DNA from 4 places in the Hahella sp. NS-SX17 genome. Region 1 is predicted to be linked to each of the others. Evidence: predicted binding sites of a transcription regulator. Region 1 holds the regulator's gene; each other region holds the start of a gene.

Region 1 (5,855 bases):
GTATCACGGCTCAGGTCATACCTGTTCATCAGACTACGTATGAAGCGCCCCGTATCGTCCCTTATCGCGTTATACTGCAGAAAGCGCCCGAGCTCTTTGGCGGCATTCATCAATAGATACTCGCGGCCGCCTGCCAACCACGAGTCTTTATCAATTATGAAACGATAGAGCGCATTAGGATATTGCGAGTCATGAGAGGCAATATCGATAAAGGCTTCATTGTCATGACCTTTATAGTAGATATTGAGTAGCTCATTTAACGCCGAATCATAGCGCCCACTAGCATTAGTCAATGAGCTCAACTTATCCAGCCAAGCGACGGAGGCGCTGACGACCTCCCCCTGATTACCGGAACTGTTCACCAGCTTTAAAGACAACTCCGCCAATCGTGCACTACCTGCCCTGGCAGCGCTCTGAAAAGCATTATTGGTAACCTGAACGGCGGCTACCGCAACCTGTTTCTGCAACGCCTTTCCATATAGCTTCTTCTTACGCGAGCGACTTCTTTCCTGCACATATCCCGCATGCAAGTATTGAATGAGGTTCGCCAGCTCATAGACGTTATCGTCTCGAAAATAAGACGACTCTGAAATAGCTGCTTGCGTAATGGCGGACATATTGGCTTCTGAAAAGATGCTGTGACGAGCTTGCTCCTCCATTGAGAGCATTTCCCTCACACAACCATGATCCATTTCCCATATGGCCAACACAAACTCGTCACCTGAAAGCACCGCCATTCCATCCAGATAGCAGTCAGACTCCCTCTCTTCCTCGTAGGAGAGTTCATCCTCTTTTGCTCGATTGTATGCCGGTAGCGGCGGGGGTAATTCCGATAACTTTTCCGGCTGCTCCGAGTTGTGTCGAAAATACTTTAAAAACTCCACGCCGCCCTTCGACCACGCCATAACGCTTATGGTGAGAATGAAAAAGATAGCGCCAACCACAATGGGGGCTCTAAACCATCTGTTTGCTGGCGTCATTACAATTCCTAAGGTGGCTTTCAGCTTATAAGAAAGAATACATCGCGGATTACGAAGGTCGCCGCGTGGGCAAGGAATATAGCCAGACCTGTGCGGTCGGTCTGTCTAAGAAAAGCATCAAATTGTATCAGATCGCCAAACCGGTACTGCATTTAAGCAGGCATTCAAGCCACTGGATCTCTTTCTGCGCAGCAACAATTGTTCAGGTCAAAATTCAACAGACTTACTTAAACAGTGGTGAGTCATCTGTGTTTTCATCTTAATCCTCAGTGACTTAGACATTTTTTCTTTACTTGCCCCACCCATTACTGTATACATAAACAGACATGGATAAACATATAGTACACACAGATTATTTCAGACCTTTTGGGGTCGCCGGAGGGTGGAGTGATTAAGCTGACCAAGCGCCAGGAGCAGGTTCTACAACTGATTCGCGAGCATATAGAGGAAACAGGTTATCCACCTACCCGGGCGGAGATTTCCAATCGCCTGGGCTTTCGCTCGGCTAACGCAGCAGAAGAACACTTGAAAGCGCTGGCGAGGAAGGGCGCGATTGAAATGGTGCCCGGGGCTTCTCGCGGCATTCGACTGCCAGTGACTGAAACGCAAAACCAGGGTATTCCAATAGTTGGCCAAGTAGCGGCGGGATACCCCATTCTCGCGCAGGAAAATATTGAAGAGTATTGCGAACTCCCTTCATCCTTCTTTACCCCTTCCGCCGACTATTTTCTTCGTGTCAAAGGCATGAGCATGAAGGACATCGGAATTCTTGATGGCGATTTGCTGGCCGTACACCGCACGACAGATGTCCACAATGGACAAATTGTGGTGGCGCGTATTGGCGATGAAGTGACAGTAAAACGCTTCCAGCGCCAAAAGAACAAAGTGCTTTTACTGCCGGAAAATGAAGAGTTCGAGCCGATTGAAGTAAACCTGTCACAACAGCCGTTGGACATTGAAGGACTGGGCGTCGGCGTCATTCGCCGCTAACAATGAACCGACAGAGCGCCGACTGCCTCTAATTGGCAGTCGGGGACTTTAATGAACAGTTTTCGGTTTTTCTTCCGCTTCTGACTGGCGGATTGCCTCCTCCCGCATATCTCCCACCAACTTAATAGCGGCATTAATCATAGCGTGAGCGACAGCCGCATCATTTTCCGCCAAATACGCCTTGGCTTCCTGACCAAAGCTGATTTTCACCAAATGTTCGCTGCCGCCCCCCATGGGTTGCAGTGCGAAGTCGCCATTCGGCAACTGAACAATTTCAAAGAAGCTTGATGCCATTTCCAAATCTCCTACTCGTAAGTTCTCACTGAAATGTTTTCTATCGTTCCAATACCCAGGAACGAACACATCAGAAAACTAGCCACAGGCGCCTCATTCATTTTCCTAAGCTGTTATCAGTCGAGGCCTGAGAGGGTTTCTTTCATTCAAGCTTACCTCTACCACTCAAAACTGTGCTCTCTCATCTCGTTGATGAACGCCTGCATGGACTCCAGTATCACCACTAACTCCATTACATAGGGAGCTGACGTGGCGGCGATAATATTTTCATTTTGCGGCGTTTCATTTTTTCGGGGGCGAGATATTTCCCCAAATTGTTTCAGCAGTTGAGCCAGCCAGGAATCGGGTTGAGCCGCCGTCAGCTTCATGCTGATTACTTCTGGCGATTCAACTTCCAACTGCCCTTCCAAGTCAGCGAGCGTCTCAATTTTAACTTTGATGCGACGCTGCTCCGCAAGCTCATTCAAGAAGCCGACATATGCCTGCTGCAGAAAACGCAAAGCCGCCCGTCCGGCGCATTGCTTTTCCGCCACCGTTGAGGATGTATCCCTCCACTGCAACTGCAGCTTGGCGAAAAACAGGTTTTCATTAACATAAGTCAGCCACTTATCGGACATACCTTAACTCATCAACAATAGCTCTTTGTTAGTGTATAGGTTTTTAACCATAAGTTCTTTAATAAAAAAATTCCCCTCCGGACTATTTCCTGAGGCGCAATTCCGATTCGTTTAGACGCCTAAATTTCCTACCATTGCTGACTCCCCCCGACTCAGGCTTCCGCAAAAATGGCGACAAACTATCAGCAGCCCCTTTCTCATAGCTTAGCACCCGATCCTCAGGCTCGCCCCTTACACAAGTTAACGTTCAGCAGCAACCCGCCATAAACGCTAACAAAGGCGCTAGTGAGAAAACTAGAATAATATTTTAGACTGCTATAATTTTGTCCAGGGAGAGAAAGTAAGGGAACTGTCTGTTACTTCTAGAAAGAGAGTGAGAAAGACATGGCTTATAGCCGTAACGCAAGAAAAAATATAAATAACGCACTGGTATTACTCGTATTTTCACTAATCGCGCAAAACGCCCCAGCTAAGGCGCCGCCGGATCAGGTTGCACGTTTGGACCGGGATCTCACGCCGCTTGGCGCCGAGAGGGCCGGTAGCGAAGGGGGGGAAGTGCCCTCTTGGGATGGAGGCATTAAGCAGCCGCCTGCGAATTATAATCCAGATAAATGGCATGCTGACCCCTTCGATGCGGACGTTCCACGCTTCATCATTAACGCCGGCAATGCACAGGATTATTCAGACAAACTGACCGAAGGCCACAAGGCTCTGCTGCAGAAGTATCCAAGCGATTACATTCTAAAAGTGTATCCCAGCCGCCGCAGCGCGTCTTACCCTGACCACGTCTACGCCGCTCTGAAACAAAACGCCGCCAAGGCGGAACTGATGCCTCGCGGAACCGGCGTTAAAGGCTCTTTGATCACCAGTCCGTTTCCGATCCCCAATCAAGGAGTGGAGATTATCTGGAATCATATCCTGCGCTACCGTGGCGAAGAGGCCGCCTTCCGCTCTTCGTTCGCCGCCACACTCCCGGATGGTTCCTACACGCCGGTGACGACAGATTATGAGTATTTCTTTGTGTATGCTCAGCAGCACAATCGGCCGGAAGACATCGACAACAAAATCTTCTACCTCAAAACCGAGGTAGTCGCACCCGCCAAGCTGGCTGGCACCATGAACCTGGTGCACGAAACGCTGGATCAGATTCGCTCTCCCAGACAGTCCTGGCGCTATCAGGCAGGAGAACGTCGCCTGCGACGCTCCCCTAACCTGGCTTACGACGCCGAGGCCCCAAATAGCGAAGGGCTGCGCACTACCGACCAGATTGATATGTACAACGGAGCGCCGGACCAATATGAATGGACGTTGATCGCCAAGAAGGTCATGTATGTGCCTTACAACGCTTACCCATTGCACTCCAGCAATTTACGCATGAACGATATCGTGCGTCCCGGCCACATCAATCAGGAACATGCGCGCTACGAAGCGCATCGGGTGTGGGTGGTGGAAGGCATCCTGCGCGAAGGGCTGGGTCACATCTATCACAAGCGCCGCATGTACTTTGATGAGGACTCATGGCAACTGCTGGTTGCGGAGGATTATGACGATAAAGGTGAACTGTGGCGCGTATCGGAAGCTCACTTGGTGAATTACTACGAAGTGAAAGCCCCCTGGACCACGCTGGAAGTTATTTACGACCTGAAGTCAGGGCGTTATTTCGTCGATGGCTTGGATAACGAAGAAAGGCCTCGCGACTTTGCGCCCGGGCTGAGAGATAGCGACTTCTCGACTTCCGCGGTACGCCGCGCCGCCAGACGCTAATGGTTATCCATTAGACTCCTATAACCCATCTTTCTCCCACTAAAAAAGGCCGCTGATTATAGCGGCCTTTCTATTGCTGCAACTCAGACAGCTATGCGCGGCTTAGCCCGCGTTAGAAAGCTCAAGCAGCAGTTTATTCAGACGGCTTACGTAGCCAGCGGGATCTTTCAGGTTCTCGCCGCCAGCCAATCGCGCCTGATCAAACAACACCCAGGTCAGATCTTCAAAGCGCGCGCCCTGCTCTTCACCCAGCTTTTTCACCAGAGGATGCTCAGGGTTGATCTCAAAGGTCGGTTTGTTCTCGGGCAACGCCTGACCCGCCGCTTCCATGATGCGGCGCATTTGCACGCCCATGTCGTAAGCGCCAACCACCAGACAGGCGGGCGAGTCGGTCAACCGGTGAGTTACACGCACTTCTTCCACGTGGTCTTTCAGCACTTCCTTCAAGCGGTTCAGTAAAGGTTCGGCTTCTTTTGAAACCTCTTCCTGCTTCTCCTTCTCCTCCTTGTCTTCAACCTCGCCCAGATCCAATTCGCCTTTGGCGATATCCTGGAAGTGCTTACCGTCAAACTCATTCAAATGGCTCATCAGCCACTCGTCAATACGGTCGTGCATCACGAGCACTTCAATGCCTTTCTTGCGGAAAATCTCCAGGTGCGGGCTCTTCACGCCAGCGCTGTAGGACTCGGCGGTGATGTAATAAATCTTATCCTGCCCTTGCTTCATGCGGCTGACATAGTCTTCCAAAGACTGAGTCTGCTTGTCGTCGTCCTGATGCGTGCTGGAGAAACGCATCAACTTGGCGATTTTCTCGCGGTTAGCGAAGTCTTCTGCCGGTCCTTCTTTCAGAACACGACCGAATTCATCCCAGAAGGACTGGTATTTTTCCGCATCGTCAGCAGCCAGCTTGGACAGCATATCCAGCACACGTTTGGTCAGGGCCGAACGCATGCTTTCCACCGCCTTGTCGTTCTGCAGAATTTCCCGCGATACGTTCAGGGACAGATCGTTGGAGTCCACCACACCTTTTACAAAACGCAGGTACAACGGCAGGAACTGCTCGGCGTCATCCATAATGAAAACACGCTGGATGTATAGCTTCAGACCACGGGGCGCTTCGCGATTCCACAAATCATAGGGCGCTTTAGCAGGAACATACAGCAGACTGGTGTAGTCCAGCTTGCCTTCCACACGGTTATGAGCCCACAGC
Region 2 (5,855 bases), 1.5 Mb from region 1:
CGCCGTATATTCGTCCAACATATCCTGGTTGGTCATACGCGCCGCAACTTCCACGATGGCTTGCAGGTCTTTCGGCAATGCTTCAAACGCTTTTTTGTTGAAGGTGAACTCCAGCGAAGTGCCGGGCTCGTGCCAGCCTGGGTAGTAATAGTGTTTAGCGGCTTTATGCAGGCCAAACGCCAGGTCATTGTACGGTCCTACCCACTCGGTGGCGTCAATGGCGCCAGTTTGCAGGGCAGTGAAAATCTCGCCGCCCGGAAGCTGCACCGGCGTGCCGCCAGCCCGCTGCAATACTTCTCCCCCCAGACCAGGGATGCGCATCTTGAGACCTTTCAGGTCATCCAGAGAGTTGATCTCCTTGTTGAACCAGCCCCCCATCTGCACACCGGTATTACCTCCAAGCATAGGAATAACGCCGAATGGTTCATACAGTTCACGCCATAGTTCCAGGCCCCCGCCATAGGTAATCCAGGAATTGATCTCCTGCGCATTCAGGCCGAAGGGAACAGTGGAGAAGAACTGCGCTGCGGGAATTTTTCCTTTCCAGTAATAAGCCGCTGCATGGCCTGCTTCCGCAGTGCCTTGAGAGACGGCGTCAAACACTTCCAGAGCGGGAACCAGTTCCCCAGCGCCATAGACTTTGACTTTGAGACGTCCGTCGCTCATTCGCTCGACTTCTTTGGCGAAGCGCTCTGGGGCTTCGCCCAGTCCAGGAAAGTTTTTAGGCCAGGAAGTCACCAACTTCCACTGAATGGTTTGTTTGGGCGCCTGTTGGGCAACCGGCGCCGCCGCTTCCTTATCAGCGGAACATCCGCCCAGAAGCATTCCCAACATGCCTGCGCCCATCAGGGAAAACAGATAGCGTCTTTTCATTCGATTGCGTCTCCTTTTTGTCTTTATTCTTATGTGATCTCGGCGCCTGCGCAGCCAAGTATCCAGCGCCTGCCGCCAAGCTATCTAAACCCGCTTGGAAAGCCTGTTTAGATGAGCCGGCGAGTGAGGCTGCGCTCCGCAGTATAACTCTATTTTCCGGCAAAATGACACTAGAGGAGGCGCTCTGAAATCTAACGGATCAGTTAACAGTCAAACTATCTAAATCACTTCCAGTTTGGCGTACGAAAGCACTAACCACTTACTGCCCTGATCATCGAAATTCACCTGAATGCGGGAATGCGGTCCGCTGCCCTCATAATTTAATACGACGCCTTCGCCAAATTTTTCATGACGCACCCGCTGCCCAAGAGAAATACCCGACTGCTGCGCGGATTCGCCAATTGCCCCATGCGCCGGCCCACGATCCCAAAACATAGGTTTGCTCACGACGGAGCGCAAACGCACTTCACGTAATAATTCATTGGGAATTTCACGGACAAAGCGAGAGATAGAGTGGTATTTATCCTGACCGTACAAGCGGCGGCTTTCCGCGAAAGTAAGCACCAGCTTTTCCATGGCGCGAGTGATCCCGACGTAACACAACCGGCGCTCTTCCTCCAGACGCCCCGCCTCTTCCAGCGCCATCGAATGAGGGAACAATTCTTCCTCCATACCCGTCAGAAACACCAGGGGAAACTCCAAACCTTTGGCGGAGTGTAGCGTCATCAATTGCACAGCGTCCTGCTCCGCGTCGGCCTGACGTTCGCCAGCATCCAGCGCCGCCTGAGTCAGAAATTCAGCCAGAGGCGATTCATTGTCGAGAGTCTCGTATTCCGCAACAGCGTTCACCAGCTCCAGCAAGTTTTCCTTACGCGCTTCCGCCTTATCGCCCTTTTCGTTAGCGTGATGCTCCAACAGTCCGCTGACATCCAGCATATGCTTGGTTAGATCCTGCAATCGGTTATCTTTCGCATACTCACGCAGGGTTTCGACTATTTCTATGAAACTCCTCAGGCCTGCTCCCGCCTTGCCCTTGACCAGACCCGCGCTGACCATCGCCACTGTCGTCCGCCACAATGAGCTACGCTGCTCGCGGGCAGCCTCGCGCAAGGTTTCCAGCGATTTGGCGCCCACACCGCGGGGAGGAATGTTGACCACCCGCTCAAACGCGGCGTCATCATGTGCGAAGTGAGCGAGACGCAAGTACGCCACGGCGTTTTTGACTTCCAGACGATCATAGAAACGCAGGCCGCCATAAATCCGATAGGGAACCCCATGCCGGATCAGCGCCTCTTCCAACACCCGCGACTGCACGTTGGAGCGGTACAACAGCGCTACTTCCGAGCGGGTGCGGCCCTGGTTCACCCAGGACTGCACAGACTCAACGATATAATTGGCCTCATCCTGTTCATTGAAGGCCGCATAGACATCAATCGCCTCACCTTCGCCCTGGTCTGTCCAGAGTTGTTTGCCCAGACGGCTTGGATTATAGGAAATGACATGGTTGGCGGCCTGTAAGATGGTCTGCGTTGAACGATAGTTCTGCTCCAGCCTCACCAATGCAGCTTCGCCAAAGTCATTCTGGAAGCGCTGGATGTTTTCAATCTTGGCTCCGCGCCAGCCATAGATAGACTGATCGTCGTCGCCAACCACCGTCATAGGGACTCGATCCCCCGCCAACACGCGCAACCAAGCATATTGAATGGTGTTGGTATCCTGAAACTCGTCAACCAGAATATGCTGAAAGCGTTGCTGATAGTGCTGCAGCAGATCCGGCTTTTGCAGCCAGAGTTCATGAGAACGCAGCAATAACTCGCCAAAGTCCACCAATCCGCTTTGCCGACAATATTCGTCGTAGCGCTGGTATATCTTGTTCATGGTCTGCCGCCAGGCGTCGCTACCCGGATCAATATTCTCCGGACGCAGCCCTTCGTCTTTCTGGCTGTTGATGAAATACTGCGCCTGGCGTGCGGGCCACTTGGACTCATCCAGTCCAAGCTCGCGAATCACTCGTTTCAGCATGCGCTGCTGGTCATCGGAATCGATCACCTGGAAGTTTTCCGGCAAGCCGGCTTCCCGCCAGTGCGCGCGTAACAGTCGATGCGCCAGGCTGTGAAAGGTGCCCAACCACATACCGCGCGTAGGAATATGCAGCAGCGACTCCACCCGCTCCCGCATTTCTCGCGCAGCCTTGTTGGTGAAAGTCACCGCCATTATTGCGTGAGCGCCAATGCGCTCGACTTGAATCAACCATGCCATGCGGTGCACAAGAACGCGGGTTTTACCGCTACCTGCGCCAGCCAGGACGAGCAGGTTGCGAGCGCTGGCGGTAACCGCCTCACGTTGAGCATCGTTAAGCGGGTCCAATACCGCCGTTACATCCATTGCTTAGACTTACCTCTCTCTGTTTGAAGGGCTTTGTTGTTAACGGCTTTCCGCGAAAGACATGTCAGGAAATTAAACCGCAGACCCATCTCCGATTTTATTCGAAGTGCTTGTGCGCGAGTTCACTATCGGGTTAAATGGGACAACGAACAAAAAATAACAAAATGTTACATACAATAAGCACACTAAGCCACCAACCGGAGCCGTCGCCCTCTGCGTATTGGCGGCGATTAATACTGGATAATTTTACAGCCTATTACAACATTGCATCGCTGCTTTCCAGGTCCGCCGACCGTCAAAAGCAGATATGACGGGTTTGTTTGTGCGGCGGAATTCCAGTGAAATCGGACAATTATACTAACATGCACCCCGGGACAAACGATATTCAGGCAGGCAGTTTAAAGCTGATGTCGACCATGGCGCGCCCCAAACCCCTCATGGTGCGCCGGGAGCAACTCATAAAGCTGGGACGACGCAGTCGCCAGGCCTCCGTGTTGCTTTTTTTAATCTCCATGGGATTTGTCATCGCGGCCTTTCCCTACCTGCAATTAGCGCCCCTGACAGCGCTCGCAGTGCTTGGAGCAACCTGCGCACTGCTCCTTACCGCATTCGGCGCATGGGCTCCGCCCCAGTTACAAGATGAAAACGCCAACCTACCTCGTAATGTCGCCAGACTTAGTCAACTCTATATTTTACTCAGTAGCGCAATCGCCATAGCTCTGGGGCCAATAACCGCTTACGTGATCTCCGTTCTCCCTGTCTCCTGGCTTAATAGCGCCACCATCGCCCAATTTGTCAGCGCAGGACTTCTATCCTTTTTTCTTGGGGTCTGGCGAACTCCCTTCGTAATTCTCAGCGCTATGCCTCTGTTGTGGCTCGCTGTTCTGTTAAACGGAAAGCAGCCACTACCGTCGGAGTTATTGACCAATGCGGCAATCCTCTGTGTCTTTTTATACCCGCTAGCAGCGCTGTGGTACTTAGCCTCTAGTCGATATCTCAACCAGAATCTGCAGATGCAGGGTTTGATCGCCTATCTGGAAAACGCCCGCGCCGCCTCAGAACAGTTTAACCAACAACTTGGTCAAGAGATCTCTCACCGAGAAACCATAGAGCATGAGCTGCGGAAAACCCAAAGGCAACTGGAAGACGCCATCTCAGAGCGAACTCATGAGCTGTCCGAAGCCAACCGCATTTTGAGCCAGCAAATCAAGCTGCGGAAAAATATCAGTGACGCGCTGATGAAGAGCCAGACTCGCCTATCGCAAGCTATTGAAGCCACAGGCTTGGCTCTGTGGGACTGGGATATTCCGAGAAACTCTCTCTACCAGTCGTTCTTTCACGACGCGTTCGGCCCTAGAGAAATGACCGCCACGTCATTCGTAGAACGCATGCATGGCCTGATACACCCCTATGACCGTGCCCGCATCAGAAAAGAAATGATGCTTTGTCTGAAGGGAACGACTCAGACCTACCGCGTGCAATATCGGGTCACCACGGCCAAAGATACCTGGATGTGGGTGGAAGACTGCGGCAAACCAGTAAGCTTCGACAAACTGGGGCGCATTACTCGCATGATTGGGTCTCGCCGCAACATCACTAATGAGAAGAGTCGTGATGAGCAATTGCTTCTGGCCAAGTCCGTATTTGACCATACTCCCCAAGGCGTCTTTGCACTGGATACGGAGTTCCAATTCCTTACCGTCAACAATGCGTTCAGCCAAATTACCGGCTATGAGACGGAAGAAGTGATTGGCAGCAGCCTGGAGGACTTTAGCCAGGCCCCCAATAAGCGGCAGGTATTCAGCCGTATTCGGGATGAACTGTCGTTACGCGGCTTTTGGCAGGGAGAATTATATGAAAAACGCAAATCTGGTGAGTTTTACTGCCAATGGCTACAAATTACCGCGATTATCAATGTAGAAGGCGCTACCACCCATTACGCAGGCTTATTCTCCGACCTCACTGAACGCAAACAGACGGACGAAAAGCTCCACTACCTGCTCAACTATGACGAATTGACAGGGTTAGCGAATCGCATGCTGTTTCGCGAGCGCTTGGACAAAATTCTTCGTAAAGTGCGGGAGCAAGGCCTCAGCATCAATATGCTGCTCCTGAATGTCGACCGTTTCCGGCAAGTTAATGAAAGCCTGGGCCAGGACCGCGGAGACGAACTGCTGAAGCAGGTAGCTACCCGCATCTCTCAGTCCGCAGCCCACGTTCATACTCTGGCCCGACTTGGCAGCGATGAGTTCGCCATACTGACCCCAGCGAAAAGCCGTTCCCAGGTGAGCCGTTTCTGCGAGCAATTGCTGGAGGAGCTAAAAGCGCCTTTTAAGATCGACGGACATGAATTTTATGTATCAACGTCAATAGGCGTCACCCAGGCGCCTGATAATGGATGGGAAATCCAAACCCTGATGCAGCAAGCCAATATGGCGGTGCGGCAGGCAAAGTACCTTGGCGGCAACACCTATGAGTTTTACAGTCGCATGTTGCGCAGCATGTCGCGGATGCGACTGGAAGTGGAGACCGAGCTACGCCGTGCGATACAGAACCAGCAAATGGAGGTCTTCTTTCAACCCAAACTTTCGCTGGAT
Region 3 (5,855 bases), 1.0 Mb from region 1:
GCGTTCGCCGGTTTTTCGTTGCTCATGCAGATTACTAGAACTTCATGTCGTCAAAAAAGCTTTTAACCCCCTCGAACCAGCTATGCTTTTTTGGCGCTTGCTGCCCGCCACTCTCCTCCATTGAGGATTGAAACTCGCGCAGCAAATCCTTCTGCTTTTTGGTCAGATTAACAGGCGTTTCCACCACCACCCGACACAATAAATCCCCAGGCGCACCGCCACGAACCGGCATAACCCCCTTCCCACGCAGACGAAACAGTCTACCGGTCTGAGTTTCCTCAGGAATCTTCAGCTTTACACGCCCATCGAGCGTAGGCACTTCAAGCTCTCCACCCAATGCCGCATCAACGAAAGAAATCGGAACTTCGCAGTAAAGGTTTCTTCCATCGCGCGTAAATATCTTATGCTCACGTACAGCCACCTGGACATACAAATCACCAGGCGGCCCGCCATTTACACCCGGTTCGCCTTCGCCGGATAAACGAATACGGTCCCCCGTATCCACACCAGCGGGAACTTTAACCGAAAGCGTCTTCTGTTCTTCCACATAGCCGCTGCCGTGACAGGAGCGACATGGATTGCGAACAATTTTTCCAGCGCCGCGACAACGGGGGCAAGTCTGCTGAATAGAGAAGAAGCCTTGCTGCATTCGCACCTGGCCGGCGCCGTTACAAGTGCCGCAGGTTTCCGGCTGCGTGCCTTTTTCCGCACCGCTTCCGCCGCAACCTTTACATTCCACCTGAGAAGGAACACGAATTTTCACGGTGGTGCCGCGAACCGCTTCCTCTAAGTCAAGGTCCAGGGTATATCTTAAATCAGAGCCGCGATTGGCCCGAGAGCGACCTCCGCCCCCTCCGCCAAAAATATCGCCAAATACGTCGCCGAATATGTCACTGAAACTGGCTCCGCCACCGAACCCGCCAGCGCCAGCATTGCCGTCCACTCCTGCGTGACCAAACTGGTCATACGCCGCTCTTTTCTGATCGTCCGAGAGAACGTCATAGGCTTCAGTGGCCTCTTTGAACATCTCTTCAGCCGAAGCGTCTCCGGGGTTTCTGTCCGGGTGATATTTCATCGCCAAACGCCGGTAAGCCTTCTTGACCTCTTTACCGTCTACGTCCCGCGAAACGCCCAACACTTCGTAATAATCGCGTTTTGCCATAACTTAATCTTATGCGCCAACTGCAAAAAAACCGGATTATAACCTAAACACAATAAGGCAGTGCGGTTTAATTCCGCACTGCCTTGTGAAGGCAAGGAGCCGGACTATTTCTTATCGCCGTCCTTAACTTCTTCAAACTCGGCGTCGACTGCGTCATCCGCCGGCTTGCCAGCTGCGTCTTCAGCTTGAGCGCCAGCGTCTCCGCCTTGCTGGGCGGCCTGCTCAGCATACATCTTCTGCGCCATGGAAGAAGACGCTTCGCTCAGCTTCTGCATTCTGTCTTCAATAGCTTCTTTATCGTCGCCTTTGATCGCTTCTTCCAGCTCTTTGATAGCTGCTTCAATGGCCACTTTTTCTTCAGCAGTCACTTTATCGCCAGCATCTTTAAGCGTTTTTTGAGTAGCGTGAACCAGAGCGTCAGCCTGGTTGCGCGAAGACGCCAACTCTTCAAACTTCTTATCTTCCGCTGCATGCGCTTCCGCGTCCTGCACCATCTTATCGATTTCGTCCTCACTCAGACCAGAAGAGGCTTTAATGACGATAGACTGTTCTTTACCAGTCGCTTTATCCTTCGCCGATACGTGCATGATGCCGTTAGCGTCGATATCAAAGGTCACCTCTACCTGAGGCACCCCACGTGGCGCAGGAGGCAGACCAGCCAAATCGAAACGCCCCAAAGACTTGTTCAACTGCGCCTGCTTACGCTCGCCCTGCAGAACATGAATAGTTACCGCAGTCTGATTATCTTCCGCTGTCGAGAACACCTGCGACTTCTTGGTCGGAATAGTTGTGTTCTTCTCGATAATCGGCGTGGAAACGCCACCCATGGTTTCAATGCTCAAAGACAACGGAGTTACATCCAGCAGCAGCACGTCTTTCACGTCACCGGACAAAACTGCGCCCTGAATAGCTGCACCAATCGCAACCGCTTCATCAGGGTTAACGTCTTTACGCGCTTCTTTACCAAAGAAGTCTGCTACTTTGCTTTGCACCAACGGCATACGAGTCTGACCGCCGACCAGAATCACTTCGTCGATTTCTGAAGAGCTGCAACCGGAATCTTTCAATGCAATGCGGCATGGCTCAAGGCTGCGCTCAACCAGTTCTTCCACCAGACTTTCCAGTTTGGCGCGAGTCACTTTTACGTTAAGGTGCTTAGGACCGCTTGCATCAGCAGTAATGTAGGGCAGATTCACATCCGTCTGCTGACTGCTGGAAAGCTCGATCTTAGCTTTCTCTGCAGCTTCTTTCAGGCGCTGCATCGCCAATGGGTCGCCTTTCAGGTCGATACCGGAATCTTTCTTGAATTCCTGCGCCAGATAATCGATCAAGCGCAAGTCGAAGTCTTCACCGCCCAGGAAAGTGTCGCCGTTGGTGGCCAGCACTTCAAACTGCATCTCGCCGTCTACATCAGCAATTTCGATGATGGAAATATCGAAGGTTCCACCGCCCAGGTCATAAACGGCCACTTTACGGTCGCCGCCCTTTTTGTCCATACCGTACGCCAACGCAGCCGCAGTCGGCTCGTTGATAATACGCTTAACTTCCAGACCGGCGATTCTGCCTGCATCTTTGGTCGCCTGGCGCTGTGCGTCGTTGAAATAAGCAGGCACGGTGATAACCGCTTCCGTCACCTTCTCACCCAAGAAATCTTCCGCCGTTTTCTTCATCTTTTTCAGAACTTCGGCAGATATCTGAGGGGGAGCCATTTTCTTGCCTTTCACATCAACCCAGGCGTCACCGTTGTCGGCCTTGGCGATAGTGTAAGGCACCATTTTGATGTCTTTTTGCACCACATCGTCTTCAAAACGTCTACCGATCAGACGCTTGATGGCGAAAAGAGTATTCGTGGGGTTGGTGACAGCTTGACGCTTGGCGGATTGGCCTACCAGCGTTTCATCGTCAGTGTAAGCAACGATGGAAGGCGTAGTGCGTCCGCCTTCAGAGTTTTCAATAACGCGTGGCTTATCGCCTTCAAGAATCGCTACACAGGAGTTTGTAGTCCCCAGGTCGATCCCGATAATTTTACCCATAATTTTCTACTCCTGAAAAAATCTCGCTAATTGATTACCAGCTAATATTGGAGTTGATCTCAATTTTTCAACCCACAACCGCTGGGATTTTGTACGTTTTCAACCGGCTCGAAGCGCTTGCGATAAGCGATCAGACGCCTTTCGACACCATAACCATGGCGGGTCTGATCAAACGCCCGCTCAGCAGATAACCTTTCTGCAATACCGCAATAACAGTATTCGGCTCTACATCAGCCTGCGGCACCATGGACATGGCCTCATGAAATTCCGGGTTGAAGGGCTGTCCCACAGGGTCAACTATCTCCACTTCGAATTTTTTCAGGCCAGAATTGAACAGCGACAGCGTCATTTCCACGCCATCTTTCAAGGTAGCAACCTGTGAGTCGGCGGAGTCGGTAGCGCCACAGGCCTCCACCGCCTTCTCCAGACTATCCACCACGGGCAGCAGCTCTTTTACAAAACGCTCCAGAGCAAACTTGCGCGCCTTCTCAACATCATTTTCCGCACGGCGGCGCACGTTCTGCATCTCTGCGTGAACACGCAACACTTGCTCTTTTTGCTCACCGAGCTCCTGCTGCAATTGCTCAATTAACTCATCACGATCAGCCGTTTCGCCAGTCGCTTGCGTCGTTTCAGATTGCTCCGCCGCCGCGGTTTGCGCCTGTTCGTTTACGGCGACTTGTTCTTCTATTTGACTCTTAGAATCTTCAGACATTAGATCGAATCTCCCAAAATCCATCCGATACTTTTGAATTGCCCTCAATATGGGGTCGATCAAACCGGTTTCAACCTGAAAAACCCCGACAATCTCCAGGAAATGACATGAGTCACCCTCCATTAAATTACGCAACCGCCAAACACGAGCTCCACTAACACTTAAAAATACCCTGCATACCCTCTTGTTGCGCTTTGAGATTCGCTGTATAAATACGTAAATAACTGTATGTATAAACAGTCAATATCTATAGGACTACGCCCTATGCTCACTCATTTGTCGATACGAAATCTCGCCATCGCCAGCCATCTGGAACTGGACTTCGCGGAAGGTATGACGGCTATCAGCGGGGAAACTGGGGCCGGTAAGTCCATTGTACTGGATGCCCTAGGCCTCACTCTGGGCGATCGCAGTTCAGCAGACGTAGTAAGGCATGGTTGCGAGCGAGCGGAGGTCAGCGCGGTCTTTGATTTGAGAAAGCTGCCCGAAGCCCTGGCCTGGCTCAAGTCCCGAGAGTTGGATAACGGCGCTGAATGCATCTTGCGGCGAACCGTCACCAGCGAAGGCCGGTCCCGAGGTTATTTAAATGGACAGCCCGTCACCATGCAGGACCTTCGCGAACTTGGCGAAACGCTCATGGATATTCACAGCCAACATGAGCACCAATCCCTGCTGAAAAAGGAAACCCATCTGAAAATGGTGGACGACTTTGGCGGACACGCCAATCAAGTTCAGCAAGTAGGGGACCTTTACCAATCCTGGCGCCGGGTCGCAACTAAACTGAAAGAAAGACTCAGCCGCAGTGAAGAACAGGAAGCGCGCGTGCAACTGCTCACCTATCAAGTGGAGGAGCTGGACGCCCTGGCTATACAGGAAGGCGAAATTGAGCAGCTGGAGCAGGAACAAGAGCAGCTCGCCAACGCAGAAAGCATCATCATGAAAGTTCAGCAGGTCGGCGAAGGTTGCCTGGAGGCGGATGGAGGCTGTATCGACCAATTACGACGAGCCATCCATCTGCTGGAAGAAGTCAATATCAGCAACGCCTCCCTGCAAACCGCTCGCCAGATGTTGAACGAAGCCATGATTCAGCTAGATGAAGCCAATGGGGAGCTACGGCATGTATTGGATAGCGTGGAAATTAATCCCGAGCGCCTGCAAGAAGTAGAAACGCGACTTACCGCCATCTATGATCTTGCGCGCAAACATCGTGTTGCGCCGGAAAATTTAATGGCACGCCACGTCGAGCTCGCGAGTGAGCTCAGCAGTTTGACCGATGGAGAAGAAAACCTGGAGAAGCTTGAAGCCCAATCGAATGAACTGGAGCAGAAATATAGTCATGCTGCGCAAAAACTTACGGCAATGCGCACCAAGGCTGGAGAAAAACTACAGGGCGCAGTGAAAAAGCAACTGATAAAACTGGGCCTGAACCCTGAATTCATTATCCAGTTTTCCCCACTGAAGTCTCCTTCTGCACTGGGGGGCGAAGAAGCGGAAATGCTAATCAGCATGAACCCAGGACAACCACCCAAGCCTTTGCAAAAAATTGCTTCTGGCGGGGAGCTGTCACGCATCAGTCTTGCAATTCAGGTTGTCGCCGCAGCCTCATCCGATACGCCTACATTAGTGTTTGACGAAGTGGATGTCGGTATCGGCGGCGGTACAGCGGAAATTGTCGGCCGTATGCTTAGAGAGCTTGGAGCGAAAGCGCAAATTCTCTGCGTCACGCACTTGGCTCAAGTGGCCTCTCAAGCTCACAACCACCTTTTCGTCACCAAGCATGTAAGCAATGGCCAGACGCAATCGGCCATACTCAGACTGGAAGGCAGCGACCGCATACACGAAATCGCCAGAATGCTGGGCGGTGTGGACATCACGGAGCACAGTCTGGCCCATGCGCATGAAATGCTGACATCCAGCCAGCTACAATAGGGGGAACCATTACAAG
Region 4 (5,855 bases), 3.5 Mb from region 1:
TGTCGTGAATCGGATCGGCGCTGGAATAGTAGGCGGCGTGCAAGGCGTCGGCGTCCGGCAGCAAGCGTCCATGGCCAGGTTGCGCATTGAACAGACTCTGTACGCCTCCGAAGCGCCAGGCGCTCACCACTAAGCCCAACATACAGGCGGCGAGAAAAGCAATAAACAGTGGCGTAATGTATTGTTCGATCAAAGGATGAGCGGCGACTGCTTTCTGCTTCATTCCCACGTTCTCCAGTACACGAGTATGGAGATATTCTAGTTTTCGGGGATAATTTAGCTGTTTAAGCCGCGTTGATATTTTGTTATTGAAAATTAAACAAAAGAAAAATAGTGAAAAACCTCACCAGCGCAATGCCGTCACGCTGGCGGGTTCAGGAAATAGTTAGTACCAGTCCGTCAGCAATACCCCAAAACCAATCCTTTGAGTACGGTGGTTATAGTCAATCAGGCTCTCGCCATAACCATCGTAATACTCAATGTATCCCTTCAAGCGCCCCTGCAGGGGGAAACTGTAGGACAACTGCACTGTCGTATGGTTGTTATCACTGCGGAAGTTGTTGAACAAGCGCAGGCTGGCCACATTCTCATCATGCTTATAGGTCGCCCCAAACTCTGCGTACCCCATATAGTTATGAATATCAGGGTTGTCGTCGTCATCGCCGCTTTCCGGCAGGCGCCACCAGGGTTTAACACTGAAAGTCATACTGCCTTGATTGAACAAGAAGGCGGTATATATACGATTCCAACTCCGCGACGCCGGTTCCGTTCGCCCATTTGACTGGTGGCTCAATCCCAGTACGTAATGTTCAGAGGTGTAACCAAACAGACTCAGGTTATTACGAAACAGGAAAATCAGCTCGGGCTCATAATTGGTTTCTCTGAAAGGCGCGGACAATGACTGATTGTATAATTGCCAGAAAGAAACCTGGGTATAGGCGAACCACAGGCTCATGGGCTCTGGGATAAAGTTACGCGCCAGTTGTACTTTAAAGCTGATTTGAAATTTGGTCTCCGAATGTTTCTGACTTTCCAGCTCCATAATCGGTTCCCTGGTCGGACTGTATGGCATTTCGTTGGGGTCATCCACATAGGAGTACAGCAGTAGATAGTTAGGTTTATGGGGGATAATCAGAAAGCGGTTGTCAGAAAAGGTGGTTTCAAACTCCAAGCGCTTGTCGATATCGCTGGGTTGCCGGATATCTTCAAGAGGGTCTTCATTCTGTTCTTCTATTGCCCCCGTCTGAAGTTCATCATCCTCACCCAGAGACTTCGCAACACTGTCATAACAAATCAGACGCTGTTGCACATCCTCCAGTTCATAACAGGCCAATATAGGCGTCTCGTTTTCTTTAGCGAAAACGGTCGCCGCTCCGAATAACAAAAGACACAATCCCCAACGCATCAAATCACCACTTATTCCTAACCCACTGAAGCAAAAGCGTATTTAACATCATACGCGAAAGCTTACAATCATTTCTGTTTGAGCCCGGAAATACGATCCGAATATACCGCAGTAAATTTCTGTTGCTGCTTCCAGACAAAATACTGTACATTTGAACAGTAAATTGGAGACAGGTTATGCAATACGGCGAAGCAAGCAAAGGGCGTGGAACCGGGACCAACCCACACAATCGATTTCACCGGCAACGCAGCGAGAGCGATCCAGCAGAACTTACTGCGTGGAGCGAAACCCACGGTGAAGCTTATCAGAAGCACCCACAAACGGAATACATCCCGCAACGCTGTCAATCCATTGTCAGCAAAAACAACTCGCCGGATATCCCCTTCACTTACTCCATCAATCCATATCAGGGATGCGAGCATGGTTGCATCTATTGCTACGCCCGCCCCAGTCACGAGTATCTGGACCTGTCCCTCGGGCTCGATTTTGAAACCAAGATCTACTGTAAAACCAACGCAGCGGAAAGACTGCGCGTCTTTCTGGGCCAGCGCAATTATCGCTGCGAAACCATCGCCATTGGCGGTAATACTGACCCTTATCAGCCCTCCGAACGGAACTTGAAGATTACCCGCAGCCTGTTGAACGTCATGGTGGAGGCCAGACACCCGGTCACCCTGATCACGAAAAGCAATCTCATATTACGGGACATAGATCTGCTGAGGGAACTGGCGTTTCAGAATCTGGTCAAAGTAATGATCAGCGTCACCACCATGGACGTAAAACTAAAAAATATTCTGGAGCCGCGCGCCGCCAGTCCTAAAGCACGCCTCAAGACAATCGAGACATTACGCAGAGAAGGCGTTCCAGTTGGCGTCATGGTGGCGCCGGTAATACCCGGCATCAACGATCCGGAGATAGAGGATATCGTCACTCAGTGCGCCAACGCAGGCGCGCTCAATGCAGGCTATATCCTGTTGCGGCTGCCCCATCAGCTGAAAGATCTGTATGAGAGCTGGTTGCAACAACACTATCCGTTGCGTAAAGAAAAAGCGCTCAATCTGCTAAGAGAGTGCAGAAATGGCGAACTCTACCAAGCCGATTTCCGTACTCGTCAGACAGGAGTGGGACACTACGCCCGTCTCATTGAGCAGCGGTTTCATATCGCAGCCAAGCGAAATGGTCTTAACCTGCGACGGGATTCCCCTCTGCGTACGGACCTGTTCTCGCCGCCAGGCGCATCCAGCCAGATTGATCTGTTCCCCTTATAGAGCGAAATAGAGCGAACCCGAAGGCCCGCTCTATCCGGCTTAGCCGAATACCGTCACCGTCTGCTGACTGAGCGCCACCAGCTCCCCTTTCGCGTTCCAGAGCTTGGAGCGGGTAAAGCCGTAGCCTTCCGCAGCATGATCCACATAGACTTTATACAAACACAGTTCATCCGGCTGAATCACCGGAGACGGATGCGGGAACTGAATTGACCAGGATAATGTGCTGGCTGGAGCAGGGGTTTTCACCCAAGGCAAAGTCGCCGGCGGCCAAGCGTCCACCAATCCAAGTATATGGCCCAGCGTGATCGACGGCTCCGGCTCGCGAAAGCGTATCCAGCCGCCCATTTCTCTCGATTGCACACCGGAAAACGGAAGATTGCCGTAGGCGTAGTAGTAATTGAAATGCTGAGTAAATTCAGGGGTGACGCCTTTAATGTACGGCATCTCAATACACTGATCAGGGGCCTTGGCTTCGGGCGTCGCTTCCCCAGCCGCATTGATGATGGTGTCTCGCGCCTTACCGAAACTGGCGAAGGCGGTGGCTTTCACCTCCCCCTGTTGAATAGCGCGGCCCAACACCTGCGTCACGGAGCCGCCTTCACGCAACAGCTCGCTGGCGACGGTCAATCTGGTGGGGGCGACGGGGGATACGAACGAAATATTCAGTTCACGTAGAGGACGGTCCTCGGAGAGCGACTGGCGCATAGACTCGTAGATAAATGCAGCGACCAGTCCACCAAAGGTCGAGCGACCTTGGGACCAGTCCTCGGCGATTTCTACATCGCATATTGAGTCGCTAACTTCTCCCAGGAGTTTGGAAAAAAGCATTGGAATTCACCTTTATTGCTTGCATTGCTTCATGACAAAAATGTCCTGGTCTCCTGACGTCATACAGCCACACGCCATCAGGCGCACACAGGATTGGGCGTTGTCCGCCGGTCGCCGTCACTAACGACTCAACGATATTTACAGCATCAACTTAAAATTACAAGGCTCCGCCGCAACGCCCTTTCTGCCCGCAAACACCCGAAAAAAGGGCGACAGCGGAGTATGGACTGGCGTTGAGACGCTTGCTTCGCGCCTCAACGCCTAACCTGCATTACAGGCTACCTTGCGCCGCCATGTCCATATATTTACTGGTAAAGCGCAGTTTGACATTTTTCTCGTCGCCCAACACTTTGCCGTTATCAAACTCGATACCGACAAAATCCGCTGATTGCGCAGTGGCGCCGAATAAGCCTTTGTCGAAGCTGAACTGACGAACGTATTCCATTGTCTTTTCAATCGCATCAGACTTGGTGTACGCGCTGGCTTCAGCTGGCGTATAGAACATAGCGGTGGTCCGCAGTTGCGCTTTGAACTCGGGAACGGTCGCGCCAGTGGCTTCCGCCATATGTTCGATCGCCTCCTTACTGCCTGCGCCGCCGCTTATGATGGCCATGGTTTCATACCAAGCGCCGGTAAGCGCTTTTTTGAAACGCTCATCCGCGTCTGTCTTCACAAATGTGATATCCAGAATTTCCCCAGGGATCATGGAAGAGTCAAAAATCATCTGTGCGCCTTTGGCGTTGCGCGCCTGCTGCAAAGGCGGATTCCAAGTCACCACCGCGCCCTTGGAACTGGAGATGAAGGCGCTGGCGATATCCGCATCGGACGTGTTCACTACCGTGACGTCTCTTTCAGACATGCCGTTTTTATCCAGCGCACGCGCCAACATGTAGTGAGAAACGGAGAATTCCACCAGATTGATTTCCCGCCCTTTCAACTCCGCCACGCTGTGCGCGCCTTTCACCACAATACCGTCGTTACCGTTGGAGTAGTCGCCCACTATTATCGCTTGCGTGTCCACGCCGCTGACGGAAGGAATGGTCAGCGCATCCATATTAGTCGCGGTGACCGCGTCAAAGTCGCTGGCGGTATACAGGTTGATGGACTCTACATAGTCATTGATCAACTGCACTTCAATTTCAATACCGTATTTATCCGCCCACTTTTTCACGATTCCCTGATCCGCTGCGTAGCCCCATGGCTCCCAACCAGTGTAATGAGACCAGGCCAGCTTGAACTTGTCCGCCGCTGAGGCAGAAGCGGAGACCGCCAGGCACATCATGAGCGAGGTTATGCGTCGTACCATAATATTTTTCCTTGTTGCAAAGTATTGCGCCCGACCGTTTAAAGGATCGGGCAGCCAGTTATTCTTTGTTGATATCGATAATTTCAATGGCGTCTTCCAGGGAAACGCGAGCCTCCGCCGCCCCTTCCATTTTCTGAATCGACTTATCCATCTTGCCTGTCAGGTCATCCATATCAACGATGGATTGCGCCATTTTGGGCAAGGCGTCGCGTCTGAAACTGCTGAGTTCTTCCAGAGCCGCCTGCACATCAGTGAAAGCCTTTTTCAGCGTGTTAATGTCCAATTGCGCCTGAGAGGCCTGTTTTTGAATCTCCACGCCCTGCGTGCGCAGCGTATTGGCGGTTTCTGCGATCAGGTCGTTAGTGGTCTGGGTCACCGCCTGCACGCCTTTCAACACTTTCTTTTGCGCCTGTAACGCCAGCGCCAGGGTCGAGGCGGTGGACAACGCAGTCACCGTCACATTGCAGGCGCGATCAACGCCACGCACCAACTCCTGGTTGTTGCGGATGATCACTTCAGAGGAAAGCACGCCTTGTTGATTAACCGCCAGCATTTGCTGCAGGTCGATAATGCGCTGACGCAATGGGAACAGCACCTCTTCCTCCAGGAACTTACGCTTCTCCTGATCTTCCTGGCGCTCCACTTGAGAGGTGAGCTGCCTGTCGAGCAACTGCCCCAGCTTGATGTAATCCTGCAACAGGAACGTCAGTTCGCGCATGCGCTTCTGGTCATTGCGCAAAGTGACGTTATCCCGTTCCAATTGCGACTTGCCGTCTTTCAGTGTCGCCACGATATCCTGTATGACGCCCTCAACGCTTTGATAACGAGCGAACCAGCGCGCCAGCGGCGTGCCAACGCCAGGGATCATGGACAGCAGGCGACGGAAGCCGCCCATATTAAAATCAACCCGGTTTGGGTTGATGTCGCTGACCTGCTCCTGCAGCGTCAACAGCCCTTGCGCCACCGGCCCGCCGTCCTGAGCGTCGCGCAGCAGGTTGGCCATCGGCTGTTTCAACATGGCGCTCTGTTGCGCCATGTTGCGGGCGAC

The links. Region 1 encodes LexA, which represses DNA repair genes until DNA is damaged. Its sites were predicted from a motif close to TACTGTNTANNTANACAGTA; they were not measured.
Positions count from the first base shown of each region.
Region 2: uvrD (DNA helicase II) is a predicted target of LexA. The motif match lies at 3,493-3,512, and genes of this name have one in related genera.
Region 3: recN (DNA repair protein RecN) is a predicted target of LexA. The motif match lies at 4,133-4,152, and genes of this name have one in related genera.
Region 4: AC2IBB_RS27170 (PA0069 family radical SAM protein) is a predicted target of LexA. The motif match lies at 1,547-1,566, and genes of this name have one in related genera.

Region 1 is NZ_CM170632.1:2,581,455-2,587,309, reverse strand. Features, by position in the region: gene AC2IBB_RS11705 (collagenase) at 1-980, opposite strand, end outside; gene lexA (transcriptional repressor LexA) at 1,368-1,970, shown strand; gene AC2IBB_RS11695 (hypothetical protein) at 2,019-2,264, opposite strand; gene AC2IBB_RS11690 (DUF6586 family protein) at 2,423-2,881, opposite strand; gene AC2IBB_RS11685 (DUF1329 domain-containing protein) at 3,266-4,645, shown strand; gene htpG (molecular chaperone HtpG) at 4,748-5,855, opposite strand, start outside.
Region 2 is NZ_CM170632.1:1,057,765-1,063,619, reverse strand. Features, by position in the region: gene AC2IBB_RS04860 (TRAP transporter substrate-binding protein) at 1-873, opposite strand, end outside; gene uvrD (DNA helicase II) at 1,093-3,258, opposite strand; gene AC2IBB_RS04850 (putative bifunctional diguanylate cyclase/phosphodiesterase) at 3,621-5,855, shown strand, end outside.
Region 3 is NZ_CM170632.1:1,533,272-1,539,126, reverse strand. Features, by position in the region: gene dnaJ (molecular chaperone DnaJ) at 35-1,162, opposite strand; gene dnaK (molecular chaperone DnaK) at 1,267-3,195, opposite strand; gene grpE (nucleotide exchange factor GrpE) at 3,326-3,910, opposite strand; gene recN (DNA repair protein RecN) at 4,175-5,839, shown strand.
Region 4 is NZ_CM170632.1:6,087,935-6,093,789, forward strand. Features, by position in the region: gene AC2IBB_RS27160 (transglycosylase SLT domain-containing protein) at 1-223, opposite strand, end outside; gene AC2IBB_RS27165 (phospholipase A) at 386-1,405, opposite strand; gene AC2IBB_RS27170 (PA0069 family radical SAM protein) at 1,582-2,673, shown strand; gene AC2IBB_RS27175 (acyl-CoA thioesterase) at 2,713-3,501, opposite strand; gene AC2IBB_RS27180 (putative urea ABC transporter substrate-binding protein) at 3,773-4,807, opposite strand; gene AC2IBB_RS27185 (toxic anion resistance protein) at 4,866-5,855, opposite strand, start outside.